Regions from separate parts of the Sphingobacterium sp. IITKGP-BTPF85 genome, predicted to be linked through region 1. Evidence: riboswitches for the same ligand, from Rfam matches in the RefSeq annotation. Region 1 holds a riboswitch; each other region holds the start of a gene.
The links. Region 1 has a riboswitch for S-adenosylmethionine ahead of L950_RS07025 (hypothetical protein). Riboswitches for the same ligand answer to the same signal wherever they lie in the genome.
Positions count from the first base shown of each region.

Region 1 (4,290 bases):
CCGACATATATATATATGCACTTGATCCTCATCATCTGAAAATTGTTCATCTTCCCAAACCAAGTTGCCTTCTATGGAGATCGCTGCCCCCTCGTTCCAAGCACAGGATTTTTCAATGACATAAGCCAGTAACTCTATAACGCTCCCTCTCTGTCCCGACCGAATCCGTTATAAATTTTCCATATACCGAAGAGCGACCTATAATACTTGGCAGCTTCTGAACTCAAGTGCAATGAGTTTCAGCCAGAATATTTTTGTTACACAAACGTAGGTTCATCTCTTTAATTTTTAGGTGCAACAAACGAAGATCAGATGATTACCAGATTATGCTTTTTAACATTACTTGTACACTACTTGTTCAGTGCTTATACAGTGATTACTCAGTGTCGACTGTATCAATATTGTCTGATTACTGTCTAAAAATTGATTAAAAATTGTTATTAGTTATAATTTGGTATTAGGATGTCCCCGTTTTAATGTTTATCTTAATTATCTATAAACTAATCACGTAATTATGGCAATCATCAAAAATGGCGTTAATGGGACTGTTTCCGGAAAAGCAGGTTCTGTTGTATTTGTCTTAACGAAAACAGGAAATTATGTACGTTCTCTCCCTCGCGTTAAAAAGCGAGCACCTACACCTGAGCAACTGCTCAGTAGAACACGCTTCACAATTGTGAGGTCGCATATTAGTATTAGTATGACTTCTTTGAAAGCTATGGAAAGATGCAACGTTCTATAGATGGTTTAAATGCTGCTGGAGAATGGCATGTTTTACAGAAAATGTTACCTGATTTCCAGAATAAGAAAGTGCTTGATCTAGGTTGCGGATATGGATGGCACTGTATTTATGCTAAGCAAAAAGGGGCTAAAAATGTAATTGGAATTGACTTATCTCAAAAAATGATTGATAAAGCAAAAGAGCTTTCCAAAAACCTTGAAATTGAATATAAAAAAATGGCCATCGAGGATATTAATTTTGACCATGAAGAATTTGATGTCGTTATTAGTTCACTTGCATTCCATTACCTAAAAGATTTAAGCAGTGTTTTTATGAAAATAAATCAAATTCTTAAAAAAGGAGGAAGTTTTGTCTTTTCAATGGAGCACCCTGCTTTTACTTCAAGAGCTGAACAGGATTGGTTTAAGGATGAAAATGGAAATCGTCTGCATTGGCCGATGGACAATTATCAGGAAGAAGGTCAAAGAAACACTCGATTTCTTGGACACGAGGTAACTAAATACCATCGAAATTTAGAAACTATCATCAACACAGTTATTAAATCTAATTTTGATATTCAACAAATATCGGAATCCAAACCTTCAGAGGAAGTTTTAAAAATTTATCCGGAAATGAAAGACGAGATGAGAAGGCCAATATTTATTATAATTGCTGCCATAAAGAAATAATAATCGGATCGACATCATTCATAAAATTCTCATCATGAATTAATTATTTTAAAATAAATTTTGAAACAAAATAAAATCTACTAACTTTGTAGAGTATTCAGAATTGCACGTTGCAATACCAACCGAGTTACATAACCGCGGTGGTAAATTAATATGGGTTTCGACCAAAAATATCTGGATACAGTTTATGGTTTAATCCTTTAAATTTTTAAATTGTATGTCAACACCAAATCTTTATCAACATTTACTGGAAAAATTCAGTTATTATTCAATCAACGAACTGATACAGCTCAACAATGATACGGTATCGGAAAAAGGTTGGGGTTCTTCCAAATCTACATTCCGCACTGCGCTCATAAGTACTTTTTCTAAAAGAGGGCTAGATCTTTCCAACATCATTTCTAGAGAAGATGGTTTTACTTCCGTAAAGTATGTCGCAGTAAGATTAGAGGAAAATACGCTTATCCCGATTCTCCAATAAGAGCAAAGACAGCTTTAAAATTGCGTATTCACTCAGCGCTAAAAAGGTTAAATAGCCCTTCCTTTTTGAGCACTGAGTGAAGCTTTTTTTATCCAACTAATTCTATATAATTTTCAGTCACTAATATCAATGGTATGCTTTTTTTAATGCGTTAAGATAGTATTTTATAATTTCTCCAATTCCCTTCAATAGTTTAACACAAAGTGATATCGCGTCATTCTGAACAATTCCTTCACCTTGTTTTCTTTCTCCAATACTTTATTTAATATGTTAAATGATCTTAGATTTTGTATCTTGCCTGTTCATATTCGTATTCTTTATGAAAAAAAATCTTTAATAACGCTTTCCATTTTATTATGCGCTTCGGCATCAATAGCTCAGGAAAACAAAGAAACCAAAATGGTTCTTAATATGGAAAACACCACAAAAGCACCATTAGATCCGCAGACACTTTGGAAATTAGGCCGAGTTTCTGGAGAAGGAATTTCAACAGATGGAAAAACTTTAATATATGGTGTCTCTAATTATGCTATAGAAACAAACAGTTCGGAAAAAAACCTTTACACATTATCCCTAGAAACAGGTAACACAGCTCCTCTAACAAGTGAAAAGGGCGGCGAGTCTGTTGTACAGATTACAGAAAATGGCGATATCATTTACTTGTTCAAAGGGCAACTTTGGAAAAAGAATAGATATAAAGGTGAAGCTATACAATTGACACACAGCGAAACTGATCTAGAAAATGTAAAACTCTCTCCAAATGGTCAATATATTTTATTTAGCAAAGCAGTTTTAATCAAAAAATATCACAGTACCGACAAATATCCTGATTTACCAAAATCTGACGCTTATGTTTTTGACAATCTTGACTACCGTCATTGGGACACGTTCAATAATGGAAAATTCAATCATCCATTTGTAGCCAGCTATAACAACGGTAAGATTGGCGAAGCAATTGATTTATTGCAGGATGAGCCTTTCTATAGCCCTCAAATGCCATTTGGCGGTTCTGAAGATTTTGAATGGACACCAGATAGTAAAGCTGTGCTATATGTCAGTAAAAAAAGGTTTGGAACAGCGTATGCCGTGAGTACAAATACGGATATCTACCGCTATGATCTTACTTCTAAGCAAACAACAAATCTGACTGAGGGTATGAATGGCTATGATACCAACCCGACTTACAGTCCAGATGGAACTAAGTTAACTTGGCTAAGTATGAAAAAGATGGTTACGAAGCCGATAAAAATGATATCATTATTTTCGATAAAGCATCATCTCAGCGTTTAAATCTTACTGCACATTGGGACGGCACAGTAAACTCTTTCATATGGAGCAAGGACAATCGTAAGATTTATTTTGTGGCACCATCCAAAGGTACCGTACAAATTTTCGAACTGACTGTTCCTACTAATTTAAAAAACAAATCTTTAGCATCGATTAAACAAATCTCTGAAGGAAATTTTGATATCATAGGAATTGTGGGACAGGTAGCCAATCAGTTGATCGTAACATCAACAAAATTCACAAGAGCTACAGAGATTTACAAATATGACTTAGCGAATAAAACGTTAACGGCATTGACGACTGTCAATGATAAAATGTATGCTCATATCAGTGATAATAAAATTGAATCCAGAATTACAAAAGCTTCTGATGGCCAAGATCTTTTTTCTTGGGTAATTTATCCGCCAGATTTTGACCCAACAAAAAATACCCAACGATTTTATATTGCGAAGGTGGCCCTCAGTCTGCACTGACCCAGTTTTACTCATTCCGTTGGAATCTACAGCTTATCGCTTCTCAAGGTTATATTGTGATCGCTCCAAATCGTCGCGGGATGCCTGGCTGGGGAGTCAAATGGAATGAAGCAATATCCAAAGATTGGGGCGGACAGCTATACGGGATTATTTATCTGCCATTGATGATATTTCTAAAGAGAAATATGTAGATACAACACGTCGTGCTGCTATCGGTGCTAGTTATGGTGGTTATTCAGTATATATGCTAGCTGGAGTACATGAAATAGATTTAAAACATTAATTGCACATAACGGCTTATTCGATATGAGAAGTTGGTATGGTACGACAGAAGAATTGTTTTTCGCGAACCACGAACTAGGCGGTCCTTATTGGGATAAAGCAAATGTAAAATCATATACCGAATTCAACCCTTCTGAATATGTTGACAAGTGGAATACACCAATATTAATCTTTCAAGGAGGTCATGACTACCGCGTGCCGATTGGCCAGGGACTAGGCGCTTTTCAGGCTGCACAATTGAAGAAAATCAAAAGTAGATTAGTTTATTTACCCGACGAAAATCACTGGGTGCTATCAGGGCATAATGCTCAGGTATGGCAAAGAGAATTTTTCGGATGGCTGAAAGAAACCTTATAA
Region 1 is NZ_ASZT02000024.1:23,394-27,683, forward strand. Features, by position in the region: gene L950_RS07015 (hypothetical protein) at 515-742, shown strand; gene L950_RS07020 (class I SAM-dependent methyltransferase) at 727-1,410, shown strand; SAM-I-IV-variant riboswitch at 1,499-1,592, shown strand; gene L950_RS07025 (hypothetical protein) at 1,628-1,891, shown strand; gene L950_RS32290 (hypothetical protein) at 2,303-3,181, shown strand; gene L950_RS32295 (hypothetical protein) at 3,100-3,651, shown strand; partial or broken gene L950_RS35120 (prolyl oligopeptidase family serine peptidase) at 3,708-3,934, shown strand; gene L950_RS35125 (alpha/beta hydrolase family protein) at 3,958-4,290, shown strand.

Region 2 (4,290 bases), on a different contig from region 1:
TATTGAAAACATCGTCAGGATTTACATTGATACCATAAGCATGAGCAGCGACGATCGTTAATTTATATTTAGGGTCAAAACCACCGACATCTAATGTAGGATCAGTTTCAGCAAAACCTAATTCCTGCGCTTCTTTTAGTGCATCTGCATAAGGTTGATTTTCGTTGAAGACTTTAGACAATATAAAATTAGAGGAGCCATTAAAAATACCGGTCACAGCATGTAATAATTCATTGTCATAATACTCTTCTAAATTGCGGATAATTGGAATACTTCCGCATACTGCACCTTCATATAGTAGACTTGTTCCGTATTCTTGTTGTATTGCCGCTAATTCTTCTAAATACGTGGCAATCATTTTCTTATTTGCAGAAACAACGTTTTTTCCAGATTTTAATGCACGAACAGTCAGTGCGTAAGCCGCATCAGCATCATCGATCAATTCTACTACGGTATTGATTTCAGGGTCACCAAGAATAGCCTCAGCATCTGTTGTGAATAATTCAGCAGGTAATGATCTTTTTTTGTCAGCGTTCTTGATGACAAATTTTTTAATTTCTAAATTTAAGTTTTTAGTCTTGATAATGTCGTACAATCCTTGTCCTACAACCCCAAATCCAAACATTCCAATCGTTAATTTCTTACTCATAGTTTTTTTACGCTTTTATATAATAGTGCTATCTGAAATTATTTAATTTTATCGAAGGCCTGTTGTAAATCTGCTTTGATATCGTCAATATGTTCGATACCGACAGATAGGCGTAATAATCCTACAAATACACCTGCAGCTTTTTGAGCTTCTTCACTCAGTTGTTGATGTGTAGTCGCCGCAGGGTGTATGATCAATGATTTCGTATCACCCACATTTGCGAGATGACTTATTAGCTCTAAGCTATCGATAAAAGCATCGGCTTTTGTCACGTCACCTTTTATTTGAAATGAAAGAACAGCACCATATCCATTTTTTAAATATTTTTGCGCATTTGCATAGCTAGGAGAGCTTTTTAACCCTGGATAATTCACTTTTTCCACTTGCGGATGGGCTTCTAACCATTTCGCAATTTCTAATGTGTTGTCTACATGACGCTGAACACGAAGTGATAATGTTTCTAGGCCCTGGATTAATTGGAATGAATTGAAGGGTGAAATAGCTGGTCCAAAATCACGTAGTCCTTCAACACGTGCGCGAATTGCAAATTGAATGTTTCCAAATGGGCCATTAACGCCAAAAACATCTGAAAAAACTAATCCATGGTATCCTTCTGAAGGTTCAGAAAACTGTTTGAATTTACCATTTCCCCAGTTGTAAGTACCACCATCTACGATGACCCCACCAATACTTGTACCGTGACCACCAATCCATTTTGTTGCAGACTCTACAACTACAGAAGCACCGTGTTCAAGAGGTTTAAATAGATATCCACCAGCTCCAAAAGTATTGTCTACGATAAGTGGTAAGTCATGTTTTCTAGCAACAGCTGCTATCTTATCAAAATCTGGAATATCGTAACTTGGGTTTCCAATTGTTTCTAGGTATAAAGCTTTTGTGTTCTCATCGATTAGTGATTCAAACTCCTCGGCTGTTGTTTCTTTAGTAAAACGTACTTCAATACCAATTCTTTTAAATGCTACTTTAAATTGATTATATGTACCACCGTATACATTACTGCTGGAAACAAAATTTTCACCAGCTTCTACGATATTATTTAATGCAATGAATTGTGCCGCCTGTCCAGAAGCGACTGCTACAGCGGCGATACCGCCTTCCAATGCAGCAATACGTTTCTCAAATACATCTGTTGTTGGATTCATCAGACGTGTATAGATGTTTCCAAATTGTTTTAAAGCAAATAAGTTCGCTCCATGTTCTGCATTTTCAAATACGTATGAACTGGTTTGGTATATAGGTACTGCACGCGCTCCAGTTGTTGGATCGGGAACTTGACCAGCATGCACTTGAAGTGTTTCGAATTTTAAATTTTTATTTGTAGACATTGTAGTTATAATTAATTAGTTGAAGATTCGTTAATAAAAAATAGGGGTGAGATTGTGCACATGGATATGTACTTGAAATCAATAAATTTTAAAAAAGATTGATTAACAAGAAAACGTAAACATGTGCAAAAGCATTCGCATCTGTTTTGATGGAACATTTGTATCTGTTACGTTGGTGCTAGAATTTACCTTCTTGTTTTGTTGTAATGTTATTATCATTTGTCGTTTCATTTATATCCTCCAAAGCAATATTACTTTGGACAGGAATTGGCACCTTTTCAAACGTATTTTGAAGGTTGCCAGTGGGTCATTGAGCCAGTCTCTCGCCACTTCTTTATAAATCAAGACCTGATTAAGAGGTGTTGATTAGATGTATTTCTATTTGATCTACGTTGCAAATATATGCCTTGCTTTTTACAAACCAAAATATTTTATGCTATTTCTTAGAAAATACTTCTAATTCTACTCGTAATTGATCGTAAGCTCTCACTATTATGTAAGTATTGGTAGTTAATGGGGGCAGCATTTATTTATTCCGATATGTTTATACGTCGTGGATGAAATCCATATCAGTAGTTGAAAGCAATATAACCGAAGCATACGGTGTTAAACAAACAACGGCAGAGCGATGATCCTGTGATCTTTTTTTATAAAAAAGAAAATAGGAACCTTGCGAGTTCCTATGCTTTCTTCTCATTACTTTGTATGAAACAATAATTCGCCTTTGCCAGTTGGAGCACGTGGGTTTTATTTAATAATACGTTTAATCTTATTTGATTTTTTAATCAATTTGTGTAATTGAGTGTAATTTTCATCTTGGATGGCATCTTTTAAAGCCTGCAGCTGCTTGATGTTTTCCTCTAACACTTCGAGTACATTAACTCTGTTCTGTTTGAAAATAGGTGTCCACATATCCGGTGAGCTTTTTGCTAAGCGTACCGTTGATTCAAAACCAGATCCTGCCAATTCAAATATTCGACCCTGCGATTTCTCTTTCTCTAAAACAGTTAGCGCTAGAGCAAAAGAAGTCAGGTGAGAAATATGGGAAACATAGGCTGTGTGTGTATCATGCTCCTCTGCAGTCATAAATGACGTCCGCATTTCCAGTTGTTCGGTAATGGAATCTGTTAATTCGAATGCATCTTCATCAGATTTAAATGCCTCAACGTAAACCATCATTTTATCTTTAAACAAATTTGGTAATGCTGCTTCGGGGCCTGAATATTCGGTACCAGCCATTGGATGGGCGGCAACATAGCGGCCACGATTGGGGTGTTCCGAGATTAACTGTAAAATATTTAGTTTGGTAGAGCCCATGTCAATGATGACTTGATCTTTTACGAGATCCAATAATTTGGGCGCTAATGTGATTATCGCATCAACTGGAGCTGTGAGAATGATCACTTTACATTTTTCTAAAGCTTCCTCTAATGTTGCCTTTTGATCAATGAAGCCTATTTGCAATGCTTTCGTTAGATTAGCATCGCTTTTGTCAACACCAAAAACCTGATCACAGAATTTTTTTTCTTTTAGTTTCATGGCGACGGAGCCACCAATTAAACCGACGCCAATAATGGCTATATTTATCATGTTATTTCAATCTTAATTCGTTTGTTTTGCTTGTTCTATTCTAGCAATTGCTTCTTTTAATACTTCAACTGAGGCACATAAACTTATTCTAATATAGGTGTTTCCAGCACTTCCGAATATACCTCCGGGAGTAATAAAGACACGTGATAGATCTAACACCTCATCACTTAACGTGTAGCCTGATTCGTAATTATCTGGAATTTTGGCCCACACAAATAAACCGACCTGATTCTTTTTATATGTACAGCCCAACAGGTTCATGATTTCGAAAACCAACTGTCTTCTTTCGTGATAGATTGCATTTAAATCTTGATACCATGTTTGATCCAACTGCAATGCCTTGGCCGCTGCTAATTGAGCTGGTAAGAACATTCCCGAATCCATGTTGCTTTTAAAACGTAATACTTCATTGATCCGTGACTCTGCACCCACTAACATACCGATTCGCCATCCGGCCATATTGGAGGATTTGCTTAATGAATTAAGTTCCAAGGCAACATCTTTTGCACCTTCAATAGACATAATGCTTTTAGGGCTGTCTGTCAAGATAAAACTATAAGGATTGTCGTGGCAGATTAAAATATGGTTTGCCTTTGCAAAAGCAATCAATTCAAGATAAAATCCTTCGTTTGCACTCGAACCAGTTGGCATATGCGGGTAGTTGATCCACATTAATTTTACTTTTGATAAATCGTTTTCAGAAAG
Region 2 is NZ_ASZT02000083.1:16,048-20,337, reverse strand. Features, by position in the region: gene L950_RS15895 (homoserine dehydrogenase) at 1-649, opposite strand, end outside; gene L950_RS15890 (O-acetylhomoserine aminocarboxypropyltransferase/cysteine synthase family protein) at 688-1,995, opposite strand; SAM riboswitch class I at 2,224-2,338, opposite strand; gene L950_RS15885 (prephenate dehydrogenase) at 2,743-3,585, opposite strand; gene L950_RS15880 (pyridoxal phosphate-dependent aminotransferase) at 3,598-4,290, opposite strand, start outside.
Region 2: another riboswitch for S-adenosylmethionine. It lies ahead of L950_RS15890 (O-acetylhomoserine aminocarboxypropyltransferase/cysteine synthase family protein); the one in region 1 lies ahead of L950_RS07025 (hypothetical protein).

Region 3 (4,290 bases), on a different contig from region 1:
CGAGGAGAGTGAATGTCATATACACCTGGTCCAATATCGTTTGGATATTTAAAATCTGCAGCAAATGCATCTAATAATTCCATTTGCGAACGTGAAGTCTCGATAGTAATTACATCAGCATCCATTGCAGCAATATCTTCAATGATATCGTTGAACTCAGAGTAACACATATGGGTGTGAATCTGTGTATCGTCATCTACATTCGAAGATGAAACTCGGAATGAACGTACAGCCCAATCTAAATATTGTTGGTGATCAGCTTTACGTAATGGCAGACCTTCACGAATTGCAGGTTCATCGATTTGGATAATTTTAATACCTGCTTTTTCTAAAGCTTGTACTTCATCTAAAATCGCTAATGCAATTTGGTAAGTTGTTGTAGAGCGTGGTTGATCGTTACGTACGAATGACCATTGTAAAATCGTAACCGGACCCGTTAACATTCCTTTTACTGGACGGTTTGTCAGGGTTTGAGCATATGAAGACCAACGTACGGTCATATCAGCAGGACGGTAAACATCACCATAAATAACTGGAGGTTTTACACAACGTGAACCATATGACTGAACCCATCCGTTTTTAGTGAAGGCATAACCTGCTAATTGCTCTCCGAAGTACTCAACCATGTCATTACGTTCGAATTCACCATGAACTAATACATCGATATCCAATTGCTCCTGAAGACGGATTGTTCTTTCTGTCTCTTCTGCGATTTCTTTATCGTATTGTTCTTGAGAAATTGCGCCTTTTTTCAAATCAGCTCTCCATTTACGAACATCTTTAGTTTGTGGGAATGAACCAATTGTCGTTGTTGGAAATGCTGGAAGATTAAATTTCGCTTGTTGTGCTTCTTTACGAGCTAAGAAAGTAGATGTACGTTTAGCATCATCATCAGTGATATTTGCTGTACGTTCTTTAACTTCAGGCTTGTGGATTAAAGAAGATGTACGACGGTCTTCCGCAGCAGCCTTATTGGCTTCGAAACGCTCAGCGGTTTTTGCATCTACTTCGCCTTCAGCTAAGATCGCTAAATCTTTTACCTCTGCTAATTTTTGCTTAGCAAATGCCAACCAATTTTTAACTTCTTTAGGCAATGACTCTTCATTATCTTCATTGTCTAAATCGAAAGGTACGTGTAATAATGAACTCGAAGGTCCTACTAATACACGGTCTTTGCCTAAAGCATCAACAGCTTTTTTGATTTGTGCTAAAGATTTTACGTAATCATTTTTCCAAATGTTGCGACCTTCAACTACACCCAAAGAAAGTGTTAATGAAGCCGGAACTTTGGCTAATATAGTGTCGAGTTGGTTTTCACCTCTTACTAAATCAACATGAACTGCGTAACTGGTAAGTTTAGAGCTGTTTCTTCGTTGTCACGTAAAGCCTCGAAATAAGTCGTTACAATAATTTTGATGTCTTGAGCAGCAGCAGCTAATTTAGTAAATACACGAGTGTATAGAGCACGTGTTGCATCATCAATATCTAAAGCTAAAAATGGCTCATCAATTTGTACATATTTTGCACCAGCGGTAGCCAATTTAGTTAAGATTTCTTCATATACAGGAACCAACTTATCGATTAAATCGATACGGTTGAAACCAGATTCTTTTTCTTTACCTAATAATAAGTATGAGATCGGGCCAATTAACACAGGCTTCGTTTCAATACCTAAAGATTTTGCTTCATTATATTCATTTAAGAATTTCTCTGAAGTCAATTTGAATTCTTGATTTTTCACGAATTCAGGTACGATGTAATGGTAGTTGGTATCAAACCATTTTGTCATTTCCATTGCCGTTACGTCAACGCCATCTTGCTGGAAACCACGCGCCATTGCAAAGTAAAGGTCCAAATTGTATCCTTTATCTTCGTTATTTAAAAGTGATTGATATTGTGCAGGGATTGCACCTACAGTTAATGTCAAGTCTAAAACTTGGTCATAAAATGAAAAATCATTGGAAGGAATCAAATCGATGCCAGCATCTTTTTGAGTTTTCCAGTTGCCTTCACGGATTTTCAGTCCAGCCTGCAATAATTCTTGCGCGCTGATTTTTTTAGCCCAATATGCTTCATTGGCCTTTTTCAACTCGCGGAAGGCACCTACACGTGGGTAACCTAAGTTGTTCGTTAGTAACATAAATATAAAATTATTTTATTTGTTCAACCTTAACGAAGCAAGAAATTAGAAGGATTTTTTTATTCGAAATAAAAAACGATCAAAAATTCTTGAATCTATTTACTAAATTTTTTGATTGCTTTTAGAGAGGAGGGCACAAGATATATTTTGTGTCTAGCTTATCATTCCCACTTTTTGATGGGGTAGAATGTAGCACCTTGTCAATTGACAGGTTGCTAAGGCTTCATTGGGTCTATTCCCTCTGCCTTTCTCTATAAGCGCTGTAAATATCGGAATTAGTTTTATAAAAACAAATATTTTGTAACTTTTATATAAAAATGATAATAAACCAAGGTTTAAAATTGGAAATTAGCAGACAAACCAATTTGTTTTCCATTGTAAAACGGTGTTGCCATCGTTAGGTAACTTGTTTTTTTGATTGCAAGTGTTTATCAAATAATGGTAATAGCCAGTATGCAATTTTTGTTCCCATAATACCAATACCAGCTCCCATGGCGACGTCAGAAAACCAATGTTTATGATTATACATTCTCAGGTAACCTGTTCCCGCCGCAATTGTATAGCCTGCAATACCATACCAAATGGATTGATCTTTATATTCTTGCCATAGAATTTCTGCACCGGTAAAAGGTACAGCAGTATGTCCTGAAGGAAAAGATTCTTGATCTGCGCGATCAGGTCTCCAAGTAGGTGTCGTTTTTTTTATGGTATAAACTGCTGATAAGGTGATTGCATGGGCAATCGAACTTACCACTAAGCGTTGTTTTAAATTGTGCTTACTTGGTATTCCGAGTAAGTCAAGCCCAAAGACAGCGGCAGAAGGAATGAAAACGCTAACATTATCAAGTTTAAAAGTTTTGGACGGATCATTATTAATTGAATTGTTTATTTGTTGATCCTTATGTTTGAGGTATGGGCTATTTAATGAGATTACTCCGTAAGTCATTAAAGCCACAGGAACTATTAATTGCTTATAATTTATTGGCTTAGCATTGGTTTCAAAATCTTGATTATCATTTTGTAAGTATCTTTTTGCGCATAAAGCGATGTAGAAGAGCAAAAGATTGAAAGGATTAAAAAAATGGAATTGATAGTTTCATTGTTGCAAGATAAACAAAAAGAGATGTTTTTAACATCTCTTTATTATTCTAGTAATTGTGTATTAGCTAACCAATAATTTATAGCCTTTTCCATGTACATTGACAATTTCAACTTTGGGATCATCTCGTAGGTATTTTCTCAATTTGCTTAAGAAAACGTCCATACTCCGGCCTGTAAAGTAATTGTCATCATGCCAAATTTTTAAAAGGGCTTCTTCTCGAGTCAGTACATCATTCTTTTTTAGACAAAGTAGACGTAATAATTCCGCTTCTTTCGTTGATAGTTTTTGTTGCACACCTTTATGCGCAATTTGTTGACTTGTATAATCGAAGAAGTACTCTCCAATCTCAAATTTATCGCTTACAACCTGATCATCTTTCTCTCTTACAACACGCTTAAGCAATGCATTTATGCGAAGGAGCAATTCTTCCACTCGAAATGGTTTTGTGATATAATCATCGCCACCAAGTTCAAATGCTTCTGTTTTATCTTCCATCATACCTTTTGCAGTAGCAAATATGATGGGGGTTGTTGTATTTATTTTCCTGATTTCTCGGCCTACTGTAAAGCCATCTTTCTTGGGCATCATGACGTCTAAAATGCAAAGATCATAACTGCTCTTACGAAATTGATTGACAGCTTCTTCACCATCTGTACATAAGGTGACATCAAATTTCCCTTTAAGCTCTAAATAATCTTTTAATAAATCTCCTAAGTTTGGATCGTCTTCTGCTAATAATATCTTCTGCATATTCTTATGGTTTTGTTCGAATATTGATGATAATATACGAAATTAATATCGTTTTAAATTTAATTTTTTATGGGTAATAGGATGTCAAACTGCGTTCCCTTATCTTTATCGCTTTTTACTTGAATTTTACCATTCATTCTTTTAATAATATCATAAACATATGATAGTCCCAATCCAAAACCTTTTACGTTGTGGACATTTCCTGTAGGAATGCGATAAAATTGATCAAATATTTTTAATAAATGATCTTTTGCCATTCCAATCCCATTATCAATAATTGTAATTTGAATACTTTCTT
Region 3 is NZ_ASZT02000015.1:41,587-45,876, forward strand. Features, by position in the region: partial or broken gene metE (5-methyltetrahydropteroyltriglutamate--homocysteine S-methyltransferase) at 1-2,140, opposite strand, end outside; SAM riboswitch class I at 2,296-2,400, opposite strand; gene L950_RS04995 (phosphatase PAP2 family protein) at 2,538-3,200, opposite strand; gene L950_RS05000 (response regulator transcription factor) at 3,303-3,992, opposite strand; gene L950_RS31945 (sensor histidine kinase) at 4,052-4,290, opposite strand, start outside.
Region 3: another riboswitch for S-adenosylmethionine. It lies ahead of metE (5-methyltetrahydropteroyltriglutamate--homocysteine S-methyltransferase); the one in region 1 lies ahead of L950_RS07025 (hypothetical protein).